Regions from separate parts of the Arthrobacter sp. KBS0703 genome, predicted to be linked through region 1. Evidence: predicted binding sites of a transcription regulator. Region 1 holds the regulator's gene; the other holds the start of a gene.
The links. Region 1 encodes HrcA, which represses chaperone genes, less so after heat shock. Its sites were predicted from a motif close to TTNGCACTCGNNNNNNNCGAGTGCNAA; they were not measured.
Positions count from the first base shown of each region.

Region 2: the regulator HrcA is predicted to act here: its motif matches at 1,720-1,746, upstream of B1A87_RS02665 (FmdB family zinc ribbon protein).

Region 1 covers NZ_MVDG02000001.1:1,365,915-1,373,745, reverse strand. Annotated here, with positions in the region: gene B1A87_RS06490 (GerMN domain-containing protein) at 109-1,023, shown strand; gene B1A87_RS06485 (16S rRNA (uracil(1498)-N(3))-methyltransferase) at 1,039-1,812, opposite strand; gene dnaJ (molecular chaperone DnaJ) at 1,815-2,942, opposite strand; gene hrcA (heat-inducible transcriptional repressor HrcA) at 3,001-4,014, opposite strand; gene B1A87_RS06470 (DUF3097 domain-containing protein) at 4,228-5,082, shown strand; gene B1A87_RS06465 (DUF4870 domain-containing protein) at 5,296-5,715, shown strand; gene hemW (radical SAM family heme chaperone HemW) at 5,754-6,983, opposite strand; gene lepA (translation elongation factor 4) at 7,038-7,831, opposite strand, start outside.
Region 2 covers NZ_MVDG02000001.1:560,773-568,603, reverse strand. Annotated here, with positions in the region: gene B1A87_RS02680 (GNAT family N-acetyltransferase) at 1-60, opposite strand, end outside; gene galU (UTP--glucose-1-phosphate uridylyltransferase GalU) at 67-972, opposite strand; gene B1A87_RS02670 (5-formyltetrahydrofolate cyclo-ligase) at 1,063-1,674, shown strand; gene B1A87_RS02665 (FmdB family zinc ribbon protein) at 1,841-2,104, shown strand; gene B1A87_RS02660 (RcpC/CpaB family pilus assembly protein) at 2,523-3,008, shown strand; gene B1A87_RS02655 (hypothetical protein) at 3,005-3,289, opposite strand; partial or broken gene B1A87_RS02650 (AAA family ATPase) at 3,522-7,361, opposite strand; gene guaA (glutamine-hydrolyzing GMP synthase) at 7,524-7,831, opposite strand, start outside.

The DNA of each region.
Region 1 (7,831 bases):
TGCCCGCAGCCACAGCCGCCAACACACTCAGCACGCACATGCTGCTGATACGAAGGGTCCACAGACATCAGGCAGTCAGGAAGTTCCAGCCGGAAGGTAGCTTCGCGGATGCGCTCCGCGGTGCTCCTTGGGCTGTTCCCTGCCGCCTTGCTGCTGTCCGGCTGCATCGCCGACTCCGACCCCGCCGTCACATCATCGAACGTTCCCTCCACTTCCCAGCGCGCCGCGGGTACCGACGGCGTTCCCACCACCAGCGCGCCGCTGGAGACCATGCAGTCCTCGAACAAGGCGCCGGTGTACTGGATCGGGCGGAGCAACAGCAACGTCTTCCTCTACCGGGAGTTCCGGGATGTTCCGGACGAGGAGAACCCGATCACCCGGGCCTTGCGGGCCATGATGTCTGAAACACCCCTGGATCCGGACTACTTCACGCCCTGGCAGAACCCCAAGAACCTCGCGACGTCGATCTCGGGCACCAACGTCATCACGGTGGATGTGTCTGCCGACGCCTTCAACGCCAATCTCGACGCCGACATGGCCCAGCGGGCCATCCAGCAGCTTGTTTACACCGCGACGGCAGCGGGCGCGAGTTCCGGCCTGATCGACGCCGGCCAGCAGATTGAAGTCGTGATCCTAGTGGACGGGCACACCGACTACGTGGCTTTCAAGCACGTCAAGCTCGGCTCGCCCACGTCACGCAGCGCCGGGATGGTGGCGCCGGTGTGGATCATCGATCCCCAGCAGGGCGTGGAAGTCGCCGACGGCCGGGTCAAGATCACCGGGCGCAGCACCGTTCCCGGCGGCAAGCTGCACTGGCAGATCCTCAAGGTCCAGGAAAACGGCGACAAGCAGCGCTATCTGGCTGGCGAAACCACTGCGGCGAAAGAGCCGGGGGCCTCCGGAGCCTTCAACATGGCAGTCAATCTCGGACCGGGCAGCTACGAGATCCGGGTTTCCCAGATCAATCCCAGCCAGCCCGCCGAGGAACTGAACGTGGACTCGCGGGGTTTCACCGTACGCTAGTTGCCGGCACAGCCGTTACCAGCGGCCCAGGACATCACTCGCGACGACGACGGCGGCCGGTCCGGCGGTGGACGACCGCAGCACGTGCGGCCCAAGGAGGGCCGTCACCGCTCCCTCCCCGCATAGCCTGGTGACTTCCCTGGGGCTGATGCCGCCCTCGGGCCCGACGATGAGGAGAATCTCGGCGGGTCCGCCGTCCTCCGGCAGGCCGGCGTCGCGCCACCCCTCCAGAACCTGCCGCAGCGGCTTGACCGCGTCCTCGTGAAGGATCACCGCAAGGCCGGCAGCCGACACCGCGGCGGCCAGGCCCTGGGTATCGACGGCGGAGCGGACATCCGGTATCCAGGCACGGCGCGCCTGCTTCGCCGCGGCCGTCACGGCGGACTGCCACTTGGCGTGGGCCTTCGCCGCACGGTCGCCCTTCCACCGGACGATGGAGCGTTCCGACTGCCAGGGCACGACTGCGTCGATGCCGAGTTCGGTCGAAGTCTCGATCGCGAGTTCGTCACGGTCGCCTTTGGCCAGCGCCTGCACGAGGACCAGGCGAACGTCAGGCCGCTCCTCAACGGCGACGGATGCACATTCGACCGTCAGCGCCGCCGGCGCCACGCTCGACACGGTCCCGGTGAGCCTCTTGCCGGCGCCGTCGGCGATATCAACGCTCTCCCCCACTGCCAGCCGCTTGACCGTGACGGCATGGCGCGCCTCGGCCCCGTCCAGCGTGAATTGCGATCCCGGCGCCGCGTCGTCCAGCGCTCCGGCGGTGGTGAAGAATACGGGGTTGCTCACCGCTACAGGTTACCGAAGCGGTCCCGGAGCTTGGCGAAGACGCCTCCGCTGGCCGCGAGCTTGCCCTCGGAGAACTGCTCGCCCCGGAGCTTCGCAAGCTGCCGCAGCAGGTCTTCCTGCGCAGGATCAAGCTTCGACGGCGTCTCAACCTGCAGGTGCACCTTGAGGTCACCGCGGCCGTAGCCCCGCAGGTGCGTGACGCCGAGGCCGCGGAGGGTGATGATTTCGCCGGACTGGGTGCCCGCCTTGACGTCGATCTCCTGTTTCCCGTCGAAAGTGTCCAGGCTCAGTTCGGTGCCAAGGGCCGCGGCAGTCATGGGGATGTTCAGGGTGGCATGGAGGTCGTCGCCGTCGCGGACGTAGGTGGCGTCGTTGTTGACCCGGATCTCCACGTAGAGGTCGCCCGAGGGTCCGCCGGCCGGGCCGGCTTCACCCTGTCCGGAGAGCTGGATCCGGGTGCCGGTGGCCACGCCCGCCGGAACCTTGATGGTGAGGGACCTGCGGCTGCGGATCCGGCCCTGGCCGTTGCACTCGTTGCAGGGGTCCTTGATGACCGTTCCGAAGCCTTCGCAGGAACCGCACGGGGCGGCCGTCATCACCTGTCCGAGGATGGAGCGAACGGCCCGCTGGACCTGGCCGCTGCCGCCGCAGATGTCGCAGCGTTCCGGGTGGCTACCCTCGCGGCAGCATGACCCGTCGCACGTGGGGCAGGTGACCGCGGTATCCACCTCGATCTTCTTGTTGACGCCGAAGACGGCGTCGCGCAGGTCGATCCGGATGCTGATGAGGGCGTCCTGCCCCCTGCGGACCCGCGACGCCGGACCTGAGGTTCCCCCCGCGCCGAAGAAGGTGTCAAAAATGTCTTGGAACGCGAACCCCTGCCCGGCGTAGCCGCCGCCGCCGAAGCCGTTGTCAGTGCCGTTCTCGTTGCCTGTGGTGTCGTAGACCCGGCGCTTCTGCGGATCGGACAGCACCTCGTAGGCATGCGTGACGGCCTTGAACTGGTCCGAGGCATCTTCTCCGGGGTTGACGTCCGGGTGCAGGGTGCGGGCCAGTTTGCGGTAGGCCTTTTTGATCTCTTCGCCGGTGGCTTCCGGGGAGACTCCAAGAACGTCGTAGTGGCTGCTCAAAGTTCGTATCTCTTCCTCGTTGTACTGCCTGGGGTGCGGGGACCGCCGGGCCGTGGCATCACGGGCCCAGGATCCTCGAAAGGTAACGGGCCACCGCGCGTACGGCGGCCATGGTGGTGGGGTAGTCCATGCGGGTGGGGCCAAGGATCCCGACCTTGGCGCTGGCGTTGGGGCCGTAGCCGGTGGCTACCACCGAAGCCTCGGCGAGTCCGTCATAGGGATTCTCCCGGCCGATGCTGACGGCAACCCCCCGGGGGTCCTGCGCCATGTCGCTGAGGAGCCGGAGCATGACCACCTGCTCTTCGAGCGCTTCCAGGACGGGCCCGATGCTGAGCGGGAAGTCCACGTTGGACCGCGCGAGGTTGGCGGTTCCCGCCATAACCATCCGGTCCTCCCGGCTGCTGTGGGCGAGGGCTTCAAGAGCCCTGCTGAGGGCGACGGCGGCCCGGCGCTGGTCAGGCCCGCAGCCTGCCAGCACAGCGGCAAGGTGCTGCGGGAGCATGATCAGGGGTGTCCCGCCGACGCCTGCGAGGAACCGCGTCCGCAGGTCGGACAGGGCGTCCTCCCCCAGTTCCTGGCCGACGTCGATGACCCGCTGCTCAACCTTGCCGCTGTCGGCGATCAGGACGATCAGGACCTTGCGGGGGGCCAGCAGCACGAATTCGATATGGCGCACCACGGCACGGCTCAGGTGGGGGTACTGCACGACGGCGACCTGGTTGGTCAGCTGGGACAGGAGCCTGGCAGTCCGGTCAAGGACGTCGTCGAGGTCCTCAGATCCCTCCAGCAGCGACTGGATGGCGCGGCGCTCCGCCTGGGACAGCGGTTTGACAGCCGAGATCTGGTCCACGAAGAGCCGGTAGCCCTTATCGGTGGGGATCCTTCCGGCGCTGGTGTGCGGTGCCGTGATGAGTCCCTCATCCTCCAGCGCAGCCATGTCGTTGCGGATAGTGGCGCTGGAAACGCCCAGATGGTGGCGTTCAACCAAGGCTTTTGATCCGACGGGTTCCCGGGAATGGACGTAGTCCTCGACAATGGCGCGCAGCACCTCGAGCTTGCGTGGTTCGCTCATGGTCCACCTCCGATCGACCGTAACTGGCTTGTCAGGACGGCGCCCTGCAAGCCATTTTTTAGCACTCCACATGCCTAAGTGCTAACAAGTCTAATATGAGACGGCTCGTTGTTAGCATTGGTACCGCTCCGGGCGAAATTCCGGGCACCCTTCGGCCCGGCAGCAGATAAGTTGCCGGGGCGGCATCTTCCTAGTGCAAAGCGATGTGAACGAATGCAGTACCAGACCTGGGGCCCGCAGGAGATTGCGGCGCCCGCAAAGAATGACTTGCCGGAAGTGCCAGCAGAGCGCGGGATGGTGCTCGAAGAGGTCCAGTCGGGCTGGGTGGGCGCGGTGACCCGCGTGGAGAAATCCGGCGGGATGCACGTCGTGGCGCTCGAGGACCGGTGCGGGAAATCGCGGTCGTTCCGCCTTGGTTTCGGGTTCCTCCTCGAAGGCCGGCCCATCCGGCTGATGCCCCCTGCCCCTTCCGGCAAACCGCAGGGATCCGGGACAGCGGCGCGGACGGCGTCGGGTTCCGTCAGGGTGGAGGGCCAGCGTGCCCAGGTGGCCAAGGCGAGCCGGATCTGGGTGGAGGGCAAGCACGACGCCGAACTCGTGGAAAAGGTCTGGGGTGACGACCTCCGGGTGGAGGGCATCGTCGTCGAGCCTCTTCACGGCATTGACGACCTGGCGGGGGCCGTCGCTGCGTTCCGCCCCGGACCGGGCAGGAGGCTGGGTGTGCTGGTTGACCACCTGGTGCCGGACTCCAAGGAGTCCAGGATCGCCGCGGCCGTCATGGCTTCTCCGGGCGCCGCCGGAAACGTGCTGATTGTGGGCCACCCGTACGTCGACGTCTGGCAGGCCATCAGGCCGTCCGTGCTCGGCATCGCGCAGTGGCCGGTGGTGCCCCGCGGGACCGACTGGAAAACGGGCATCCTCACGGCCTTCGGCTGGCCGCACTCCACGAAGGAAGATGTCGGGCTTGGCTGGCAGAAGCTGCTCGGCGCCGTGCGGACCTATGCCGACCTCGAGCCGGCCCTGCTAGGCAGGGTAGAAGAGGTCATCGACTTTCTCACTGTGCCGTAGGCACAGCCTAGGGGTACCGCATCGTAGGACCGCTGGATACAGCGCCGTGGGCGTGAACGCACACCACGCTGTGGTTCGGTCGTCCATTCCGCGCCCGACCCAGTATTCTTGGTACGGCGCCTCACGCGCTGCCGCCTTCCGGCCCCACGGGCCGGCCGCGCCAGCATTGCAGGCACCGGCAATAACGCACCAACGCAAGTTTAAGGAAGACAAGTGGCAGAAGACGCTCGCGACCGCAGGGACACCCCGTCCGGCCAGGACCTGCCCCAGTACCATGGCGTTCCTGCCAATGCTCTGCCGCTGACGGCCAGCGAGGACAGGCAATGGGCCACGCTGGCCCACTTCGGTGGCATCCTGGGCTGCGTCCCGGCGCTGCTGATCTACCTGATCTTCCGCGACCGCGGGCCGTTCACGGCGCAGGAATCCAAAGAAGCCCTCAACTTCTCGCTGCCCCCCACCATCGCGGCGGTCCTCGCGAACCTCCTGGTGCTGCTTCCCGTGGTCGGCAACATCTTCGCTGTGCTGGCGACCCTCATCTGGATTGCCCTGACGTGCTTCTCAGTGTCCGCGGGCATCCACGTCAACCGCGGCCAGCCGCACCGGTACCAGTACAACCTGCGCTGGATCAAGTAGCCCTCCGGGGTCCCGCGACTCCGGGGTCCTGCGGAGAGTTAATCCGGCAGGATCCTTCGGACAACGGCATCCGCCAGCAGCCGGCCTTTGAGCGTGAGGACCAGCCGGCCCCGGAATGCCTCCGCGGGTGACACGAGACCGTCAGCAATGAGCCCTGCCACGGCGTGCCTGCCCAAGGCGGACAGCGAAGCCACGGCCAGGCCTGACGCCAGCCGGGCCTCGAGCATGACCGTCTCCACCTGGCGGGTTTCGGCGTCGAGGGTTTCGCGCCCTGCCGCCGGAGAGACGCCCGAGGCGAGCCGTCCGGCGTAGGCGGTGGGATGCTTGACGTTCCACCAGCGCACGCCGCCGACGTGCGAGTGAGCCCCGGGTCCGATCCCCCACCAGTCGTCGCCGCGCCAGTAGGCAAGGTTGTGCCGGCACGCCTGTTCCGGCGTGACGGACCAGTTGCTGACCTCGTACCAGTCAAGGCCGGCGTCGGAAATCAGCTGGTCGGCGAGTTCATACTTGGCGGCGTGGTCGTCGTCGTCAATCCCCGGAACCTCGCCCCTGCGGATCTGCGCCGCGAGCTTGGTGCCGTCCTCCACAATGAGCGCGTAGGCGCTGATGTGGTCCGGGCGGTAGGAAAGCGCGGTCTCCAGCGAGTAGCGCCAGTCCTCAAGCGATTCACCGGGCGTGCCGTAAATGAGGTCCAGGCTCACGGCCAGCCCCGCCTCGCGCGCCCACTGCACCACCAGCGGAACGCGGCCGGGTGTGTGCGTGCGGTCCAGAACCTTCAGGACGTGGGGCACGGCGGACTGCATGCCGAAAGAAACCCTGGTGAAGCCGGCGTCGGCGAGCACGCGGAGAGATTCGGGCGTCACGGAGTCCGGATTGGCCTCCGTGGTGACCTCGGCGCCCGGTTCGATCCCCCACTCGCTGATGGCGGCGCGGAGTATCCGGGCCAGGTCCTCAGCCGGAAGGAGCGTGGGGGTCCCGCCGCCGAAGAACACTGTGCGGAGCCGGCGGGCAGGAAGGCCCGACTGCTCCAGCGCGCGGGCGGCGAATCCCACCTCGGAGATGGCCGTGGAGGCATAGGCATCCTGCGACGCGCCGCCACCCAGCTCCGTCGCGGTGTACGTGTTGAAGTCGCAGTAGCCACAGCGTACGGCGCAGAACGGGATGTGCACGTAGAGCCCGAAAGCCCGGTCCGCGGCACCTTCCAGCGCCTGCGGCGGCAGGAGACCGTCCGACGGCGCCGGGTCGCCCAAGGGAAGAACGCTAGGCATGTGTCCCGCCCTGTGCACAAGTGGCGCGATGTCCAGGGAAAGCCACAGCAACCACTACTTCTTGGCCTTGTCCTTGGATTCGTCCGTGGTGAGCGCCGCGATGAACGCTTCCTGCGGCACTTCGACCCGGCCCACCATCTTCATGCGCTTCTTGCCTTCCTTCTGCTTTTCCAGAAGTTTGCGCTTTCGGGTGATGTCACCGCCGTAGCACTTGGCCAGGACGTCCTTGCGGATGGCCCGGATGCTTTCCCGGGCGATAATCCTGGAGCCGATGGCGGCCTGGATGGGCACCTCGAACTGCTGGCGCGGAATGAGTTCACGCAGCTTGCCGGTCATCATCACACCGTAGGCGTAGGCCTTGTCCCGGTGCGTGATGGCGGAGAAGGCGTCAACCTGCTCACCCTGGAGCATGATGTCCACCTTGACCAGATCGGCGACCTGCTCGCCGTCGGCCTTCCAGTCGAGCGATCCGTAGCCGCGGGTCTTGGACTTGAGGATGTCGAAGAAGTCGAAGACGATCTCGGCCAGCGGCAGGCGGTACCGGATTTCCACCCGGTCCTCCGAGAGGTAGTCCATGCCGCCCATGACGCCGCGCCGGCTTTGGCACAGTTCCATGATGGCGCCGACGAACTCGTTGGGCGCAAGGATGGTGGCGGATACCATCGGCTCGCGGACTTCAGCGATCTTGCCGGTGGGGTATTCGCTGGGGTTGGTGACGTGGACGACCTTCTTGTCTTCCAGCGTCACTTCATATTCCACGTTGGGGGCAGTGGAAATGAGATCCAGGTTGTATTCACGCTCGAGCCGCTCGCGGGTGATTTCCAGATGCAGCAGGCCCAGGAATCCAA
Region 2 (7,831 bases), 810 kb from region 1:
AGGACGCAGGACGATGTCCCCGCATTCCAGCGTGACCGGCCAGATGTGGCTGACCCTCATGGAGGGTTACTTGTTCAGTCCGGCGGTGAACTCCGGCAGCCACTCACGCAGGCCGGGGCCAAGGTCGTCGCTGTCGATGGCGAGCTGGACACAGGCCTTGAGGTAGCTGAGTTTGTCGCCGGTGTCGTAGCGCCGGCCCCGGAAGATCACGCCGTAGACGCCATAGCCGTCTCCGTCGCTGGCTGCGAGTTCCTGCAGCGCATCTGTGAGCTGGATTTCGCCGCCGCGTCCGGGGGCCGTCCGTTCGAGCACGTCGAATACTGCGGGGTGAAGTACATACCGGCCGATGATCGCCAGGTTGGAGGGTGCCTCGTCGACGTCCGGCTTTTCCACGAGCTTGTTGATCCGGACGAAGCCCTCGCCGTCGATCGCGGCAACATCGGCGCAGCCATAGGCGCTGATCTGGGACGGATCCACTTCGATGAGGGCCACGACGGAGCCGCCGGTCTTGGCCTGGACTTCGATCATGGTGCTCAGCAGTTCGTCGCGGGCATCGATCAGGTCGTCACCGAGCAGCACGGCGAAAGGCTCGTGTCCCACGTGCTGGCGGGCGCGCAGGACAGCGTGGCCCAGCCCTTTGGGGTCGCCCTGACGGACGTAGTGGATGTCCCCCAGGTTGCTCGCTGCCTGGATCGACTCCAGCTTGGCGGTGTCTCCCTTGGCCTCCAGGGTGGCTTCCAGGGCGGGAACCCGGTCGAAGTGGTCCTCGAGGGCGCGCTTGTTGCGTCCGGTGATCATCAGGACATCGCTCAGGCCAACTTTGACGGCCTCTTCGACGACGTACTGGATTGCCGGCTTGTCGACCACCGGCAGCATCTCCTTGGGCATCGCCTTCGTGGCGGGCAGGAACCTGGTGCCGAGGCCCGCTGCGGGGATGACGGCCTTGCGGACTGAACGATTAGTGGAAGTCACTCGACTAATCTATCGGAGGGAACATTCATACGGTAAATGCTTCCGGCAGTGGCCCGGCCGGACTCCCGACACGACAAAGGACGGCCCGCCATGCCACCAGAGAACCAGCCGGCTAAGGATGAGATCCGTGCCAGGCACCGGACGCTGCGCGCGGGACTGCCGGCCAGCGCCTTATCGGACGCCGCGGACGGAATTGCCGCCCACGGCCTGGCCTGGGCGGACACGATCGCGGACGGACGGCCGGCGACATTCACCGCCTATCTTGGCGTAGCCTTCGAACCGCCCACGCTCCGGCTGATCACCGCCCTCCACGAGGCAGGCCACAGCGTGCTGCTTCCCGTCTGCGAACCGGACCGCGCCCTGAGCTGGGTGTTTTGGAACCCGTCCTCCGAATTTGTCCGCAGCAGGTACGCGCCCATCCAGGAGCCGGCCGGGGAGCGCCACGGCCTCGAGGCCATCAAGGAGGTGGCTGCAATGTTCCTCCCCGCCACGGCCGTGGACATGAACGGCAACAGGATCGGGCAGGGCGGCGGGTACTACGACAAGTTCTTGGCGGCGGTGGATGCCACCGGCCTGCGCGCCCCCAGGGCCGCCATCATCTACGACGCCGAGCTCCTGCCTGCTTCGACGATCCCGGCCGAAAGCTTTGACCGGCCCGTCGACGCGGTCCTGACCCCCTCGGGCGTGATCCGGCTGGCGTGAAAGCGGTACCGCTGACGTGGAGGCAACGCCGGCAGGGTGATAGAATTGGCACTCAGGCCCTGCGACTGCTAAGCGGTCATTTCCGCCGCGGTGTTCCGTCAAGGAATGTCCCGGAGATGAAGCTTGCAGCACAGGACCTGCCGCTTGTCCATGAGGAGGATCCACAGTGCCCACGTATGCCTATGCCTGCAAGGATTGCAGCCATGCCTTCGACATCGTGCAGTCATTCACCGACAGCACTCTGACGTCCTGCCCCGAGTGCCAGGGGACCCTTCGCAAGAAGTTCAACACCGTAGGCGTTGTCTTCAAGGGATCCGGGTTCTACCGCACTGATTCGCGCGATGCCAAGGGCAGCACGGTCTCGTCGTCACCGGCCGCTTCAGCCCCTGCTGTGCCTGCCGCCGCTCCGGCGGCTCCCGCTGCCAGCTGACCCCGCCCCGCCCTGCTTGTCCGGAATGATGTCCGCCCCGCGGATGTCCACATACGGGCCCCTGCGCGGCCCGCTTTCCACATAGGGCAACTCCCGCCTGTCACTCAGCACTACAGGCTACGTAGCGTGGCAGCATGCCAGCTACCGGAATCTTCCCCGTCAGGACCTCCCCGTCGGCCGGGCGCGCCAGCCGACGCACTGCGCTTCCCGGAAGCCCGGGCCGCCCGCCCCGCCGGGCTCCTGACCTCGCCGGCTGGCTGACCCGCAACCGCCGCCTTGCCGTGGCGCTGCTGCTTTGTTTGGCCGCCGGCTTAGCCGTCCACCAGCTCACGCCCGCCCCCGCCCACACCGTCCGGGCCATCGCCGCGGCGCGGGTCTCTTATACACATCTAGATGTGTATAAGAGACAGGAGCGGCCCTGGGCGGCGACGACATCGCGGCGGTCAACATTCCGCCGTCCCTGCTGCCCGCCGGCTCGTTCACTGATGCCCCAGGGCTGGAGGGAAAACAGCTGGCCGCCCCACTCCGCAAGGGGCAGCTGCTCTCGGACGCCCAGCTCGTGGGGCCTGGACTGCTCACGGGAGCCGCACCTGGTTCTGCCGCAGTGCCGTTGCGCATGGCGGACCCTGCCTCCATCCAGCTGGTCTCCCCCGGCCAGCTCGTCAACGTCGTGCTGACGAACGGCAACGGCTACGAGCAAGCGTCTTCATCAAAGGTGCTGGCCAGCTCCGTGCCCGTGTTGTGGACGTCAGGCCAAGAGGGCCAGAGCGGCCAGTGGCTCGGCACCGGCGACTCGGAAGGCCTCATAGTCGTGGCGGCAACGCCAGCCCAGGCCAGTGCCCTTGCGGGTGCCTCAACCCAGGGCAAGCTGTTCTTTGTACTCGTGGGGTCAGCAGGCGGCTAACCCCAGTGAGGGGGCCGCTGCTCCTTCAGCCACGCATCGTGGTCATTGTCGGCACCGGAATCGCCCCACACCCGCGGATCGTCCTCGGACGCCTTGTTGGGCACCACGCCCGCCGATTTCACCGGGCCGGGGGTCTTCCGAGCCGGCCCGGACGCCTTCGAAGAGGCGGTGGCGCCATTCCGGGTGGCGCCATTCCGGGTGGCGCCGCCCTTCGGGGAGCCGCCGTCGCTCGGGGTGCCAGCGTCCTTCCGGGAGCCATCGTTCACTGCAGCGGCGTTCACTGCGTGCCGTCCTTCCTGTCCGCGGTATCACCGTCGTAGTCGTTCTCAACATCGTCTTCATGGGCGTCGCTGAATTCTTCGTCGGCGCTGCCGTCTGAAAACCCTTCCGGACCCACCACGAATTCCTCGCTGCCGCGGCCCGCACCGGGGTCCGAATCCTGGTCGTCGCCATCGTAGGATCCGTCGTAGGAACCCTCGCCGCCGCCCTCGTAGGGCTCCTCGGCGAGAGAGCTGACGTCGTCGTCGAAGAACCCCGGCGAGCCCACGGACCGGAGCGGGAGGGCGGGCTTCTCGAGTCCGAGGTAGCCGCCGATCCGGTCGGCGCAGGCTGAGGGATCCGTAAAGACTTCGATCGTCCACAAAGGCATGTAACGCCAACCGAGGCGCTCCAGCAGCTGCGGGCGCAGCCTGCTGCGTTCGCGGACCGTCATCTGCCGGTACTGCTCGGTCCCGTCAGACTCGATGGCCACCGGCCGCGGTATCTCAGCGGCGTCCTGGCCCATGGTGCTGAGGGGGTCGGCCGCGGCCACGACGTCGATGACGCCGTCATACTGGTGCCAGACGCGGGCCCCGCGAGCCCGCAGCCGGTCGCCGAGGTCCGCCACTGTCTCTTATACACATCTAGTTGTGTATAAGTGACAGGCCCCGAGCGCCTGTCTCTTATACACATCTAGATGTGTATAAGAGACAGGCCGAGGTCCGTGTTGCCGGAGATCTCGCGGTCCAGCAGTTCGTACAGGTCCACCGCCCCGTGCGCCAGCCGGGTCCGGTCAAGGTCTTCCGGCTTGAAGCACGTCAGGACGTGCAAGGACTGGCGGGCGCGGGTCATGGCCAGGGCGAACTTGGCCCGGCCGCCCTCGGCGGACAGCGGACCAAAGTTGTGCAGGGCGCGCCCGTGCGGAGTCCGGCCGTAGCCCGGGGAGAAAATCACGTGGTCGCGGACCAGCCCCTGGGCGCGCTCAAGATCTACCACGCGGAAGGACTCATCCCCGGCGGTGAAGAATTCGGCCAGCGCAGGATGGTTGGGCAGCTGCAGCCGGATGGCCTCGCCGATCCTCGCGGCATGCCGAAGGCTGGCTGTGACGACGGCCAGGGTGGTGCGCGGACGGAGGCGGGCGTGTTCGAACACCAGCTCCACCACGCGGTTGACCTCCGCCACGACCGACTCCACGCCCTCGTGATCGGCGCTCGGCAGCCCCGTGCCGTCGGGCAGGTACTCCACCAGCAGGGCACGGTCCAGCCCCGTGGCGGACTGGCCTTCGGGAAGGCGGCGAAGGCCGCCGTCGTAAAAGCCCTTGCTCAGCTGCAGCACCAGGTCTTCGTCAACCGCGCGGTACACGGAGTGCAGGCGCCATGTCGGCAGGACCGCAGCCAGCGCGGTGAAGGCGCTTTCAACGCTTTGGTGCGACTGTTCGCCGGCAGCGAGCCGCTCCACCGCGACGGTGAACGTGCGCGGGCTCGCGATCTTGTCGTCCCCGAACGCAATGACCTGCTTTGCGCGGGCCACGGCCGGCAGGACAGCCTGCAGCGACGTCGCTTCTGCATCCAGGATGACCACGGCGTCGAACTTCTGCTCGGCAGGGAGGAGGCCCGTCATCAGGTACGGGCTCACCGACCAGACAGGAACCAGCATGGGAACAAGTTCCGGAGCCTGGGCCGTCAGCGCCGCCAGCGTGACCCGCCCGTCCTTGAGCAGGCTCCTGAGGAGGTCCGCCTGGCGCGGGTTCTTGGCGATGCCGGCGCGCCAGCGCTCGGCGAGCTGCCACCGGAGCCGTCCGGCACCGCTGGCAATATGGGCGTTGTCGGCAAGCCTGTACTCGGCCTCAAGCTGGCGCAGGGCGTCGCCGTCGGACATGGCGAGGTAGTCATCGCCGCTGATCATCGCTTCCAGGGCGGACTGCCACCAGGCGAGCTCGAGCTCCGCGGCAACGGACTCGGCCGGGACCTCACGCTCCGAGAGATCCGCCAGCAGCTCGCCCAGACCGTGCTCGCGCATGTTCTCGATCAGCAGCGTGCGCTCGGGCAGCGTCTTGAGCGTCTGGCTGTCGGCGACGAGCCGTTCCAGCCGTTCCATGAGTTCCGGGTAGGGCGTCGTTTCCAGTGATCCGCCGGCCGGTGTGTGCCGCAGGGCGTCGCCCAACATCTTCAGTTCACGGGTCAGGCCCCGGTACATGAGGGTGATTTCGGCCAGTCCCGACGGCACCGCGGGATGTCGCTGCGTGGTGGCGTACCCGGCCCACTGTGCGCGCTGCTCCTGCACCAGCACCAGTGAGCTGTGGAGGTCGGCGATGTGCACGCCGGGCCGGACATACTCCTTGGCCACCCGGCGCAGGCGCGAACGCTGCATGGATGCCATGTCCACGTTGTGCTCGCGGCGCCAGGCGGACGATGCGGTCGCGGAGATGAGGTCGTGCACGGGCCGGTCAAAGATATCGGGTGTGAACTTGTCCAGGCTCTCCCGGACGGCGACCAGCAGCTTGAGCTGGGAACCCCACTCGGCAAAGGTCGTGCCAAGGCGGATCTCCGCGTGGCCGGCCACGTCCTTCATGCGCTCGTTCAGCAGCGGCAGCTTCTTCGCGACGGAGCGTGCCAGATCCTGCGCCTCCTCCGTCTCCTTCCGCGTCACCAGCCGGGCGCCGTGCCAGGGGCTCGACGTGGAGGCACTGCTGAAACTGCCGAGTTCCGCGGCGCGCTTCAGCCGGCCGGCGAGTTCCTCGCGGTCCCGGATGCTGTCCAGCACACTGCGCTTCAGCCGGACCGTGGTGGCCGGGGCCGGCTGGATCGCCGTCAGCTCCGCCAGCGACTGCATGGCCTGGTACGGCGAGCAGCCCCAGCGCTTGCGGACGTTGTGCAGCGACGCCACGTGGTCCATCAGCGCGTGCCGGTGCTCGGTCAGGGTCTTGTGCAGGCTGCCCAGCCGCGGCTCGCTGGATTTCTCGTTGCGGACGATGGCCCGGACCAGCTGGCCTTTGAGCTGCTGGGGCGTTGCGCTGCCGGACAGCTGGAAAAGGACGGACTCCAGGCCGAGGTCCTCGAGCCGGCCGGCCACTTCGTTGAGGCTGGCGCGCCGGTCCCCCACCACCAGGACTGTCTTGCCTTCGTCCACCAAGGCGCCGACGGCGTTGATCGCCGTCTGGGTCTGGCCGGTTCCGGGCGGGCTGCTGACCACCAGCGAGTCCCCTGCCCGGACGGCGTCAATCACGTACTGCTGGTCCTCGTCCGCATCCAGAAGGAGCAGCTCATCGGCGGGGTCGCGCTCGTCCACGCTCGGGAACCGTCCGGGCTGCAGCGCGGGCACCTCCAGGACTTCGCCGGATGCGGCCCGGGCCAGCGACGCCACGAGCGGGTTCTGCTGGTTGATCCAGGGGTCGTCCAGGTTGCCGGAGAGGTCCGCAAAGGTGGAGACGAGCAGGTTGTGCTCCACCTCCGCACCGTGGATCGGCTTGACCAGCGTGCTGAGCCGGTCCAGGACGGGCTGGGGGTCAAAGCGCGCGGTGCTGTAAGCCATCCGGGTCACGGCGTTGACGTCGAACACGATGCCGTGGATGGATTTCAGGTGCCGGATCAGGGCCGGATTGATGCGGGCCTGCTCCGTAAGCTGCAGCTCGTAGTCACCTTCGCCGGGGCGGATGGTGAGGGAGATGGCAGTCAGCATGACCGGCGCGGAGACCCGCTGCGGCTTACCGCCGACGGCGGACGTCCACACGACTGTTCCGGCCGAAAAGTAGCCGGCCTCGATGCCGCGGTCATTGGCGAGTTCGAAGATCTTGGACCGCAGGTTCCGGGAAGCCCGGGCAGCTACAACGTACTGCTGCTGGTCACGGATCAGCGTGGAAAGCCGGGTGCGGCGCCCTGCCATGAGCTGGGCAAGGCCGGACGGGTGCGCGTTCGTGAGGTCGATCGAGCCCTCGGGGGTTTTGGTGAAGCGCAGCATGGTGTCCGCCCCGGTAACGGGCTTAAGCCCGGACAGCCACTTCCTGAGCTCCTCCGAACCCTCGGAGTCGACCTGACCAACTGACACTACTGCCTTCTTTTCTGCGCTTGCACGTGACGCCTTGGACCATACGGGCATACTTTCGAGCGTAGCCGCAAACGGCCACGGGTGAGAGACCGCAACACTGGAACGGGCTAAGTTGCGGCGGATTTCGCAGCGCCGCCCGCATTGCCCGGCAAAAAACAACTGCCAGGAAAGCGGAGTGGCCGGCCTCCTTGCGGAGACCGGCCACTCAAAACGCTATTCCCACTCGATGGTTCCCGGCGGCTTGCTGGTCACGTCCAGCACCACGCGGTTGACGCCCTCAACCTCGTTGGTGATCCGGTTCGAGATCCGGGCCAGCAGGTCGTACGGAAGCCGTGACCAGTCGGCCGTCATGGCATCCTCGGAGGAGACCGGGCGCAGCACGATCGGGTGGCCGTAGGTCCGGCCGTCGCCCTGGACGCCGACGCTGCGGACGTCTGCCAGCAGCACCACGGGCATCTGCCAGACGTCGTTGTCGAGTCCGGCAGCGGTCAGCTCGGCCCGGGCGATGGCGTCAGCCTTGC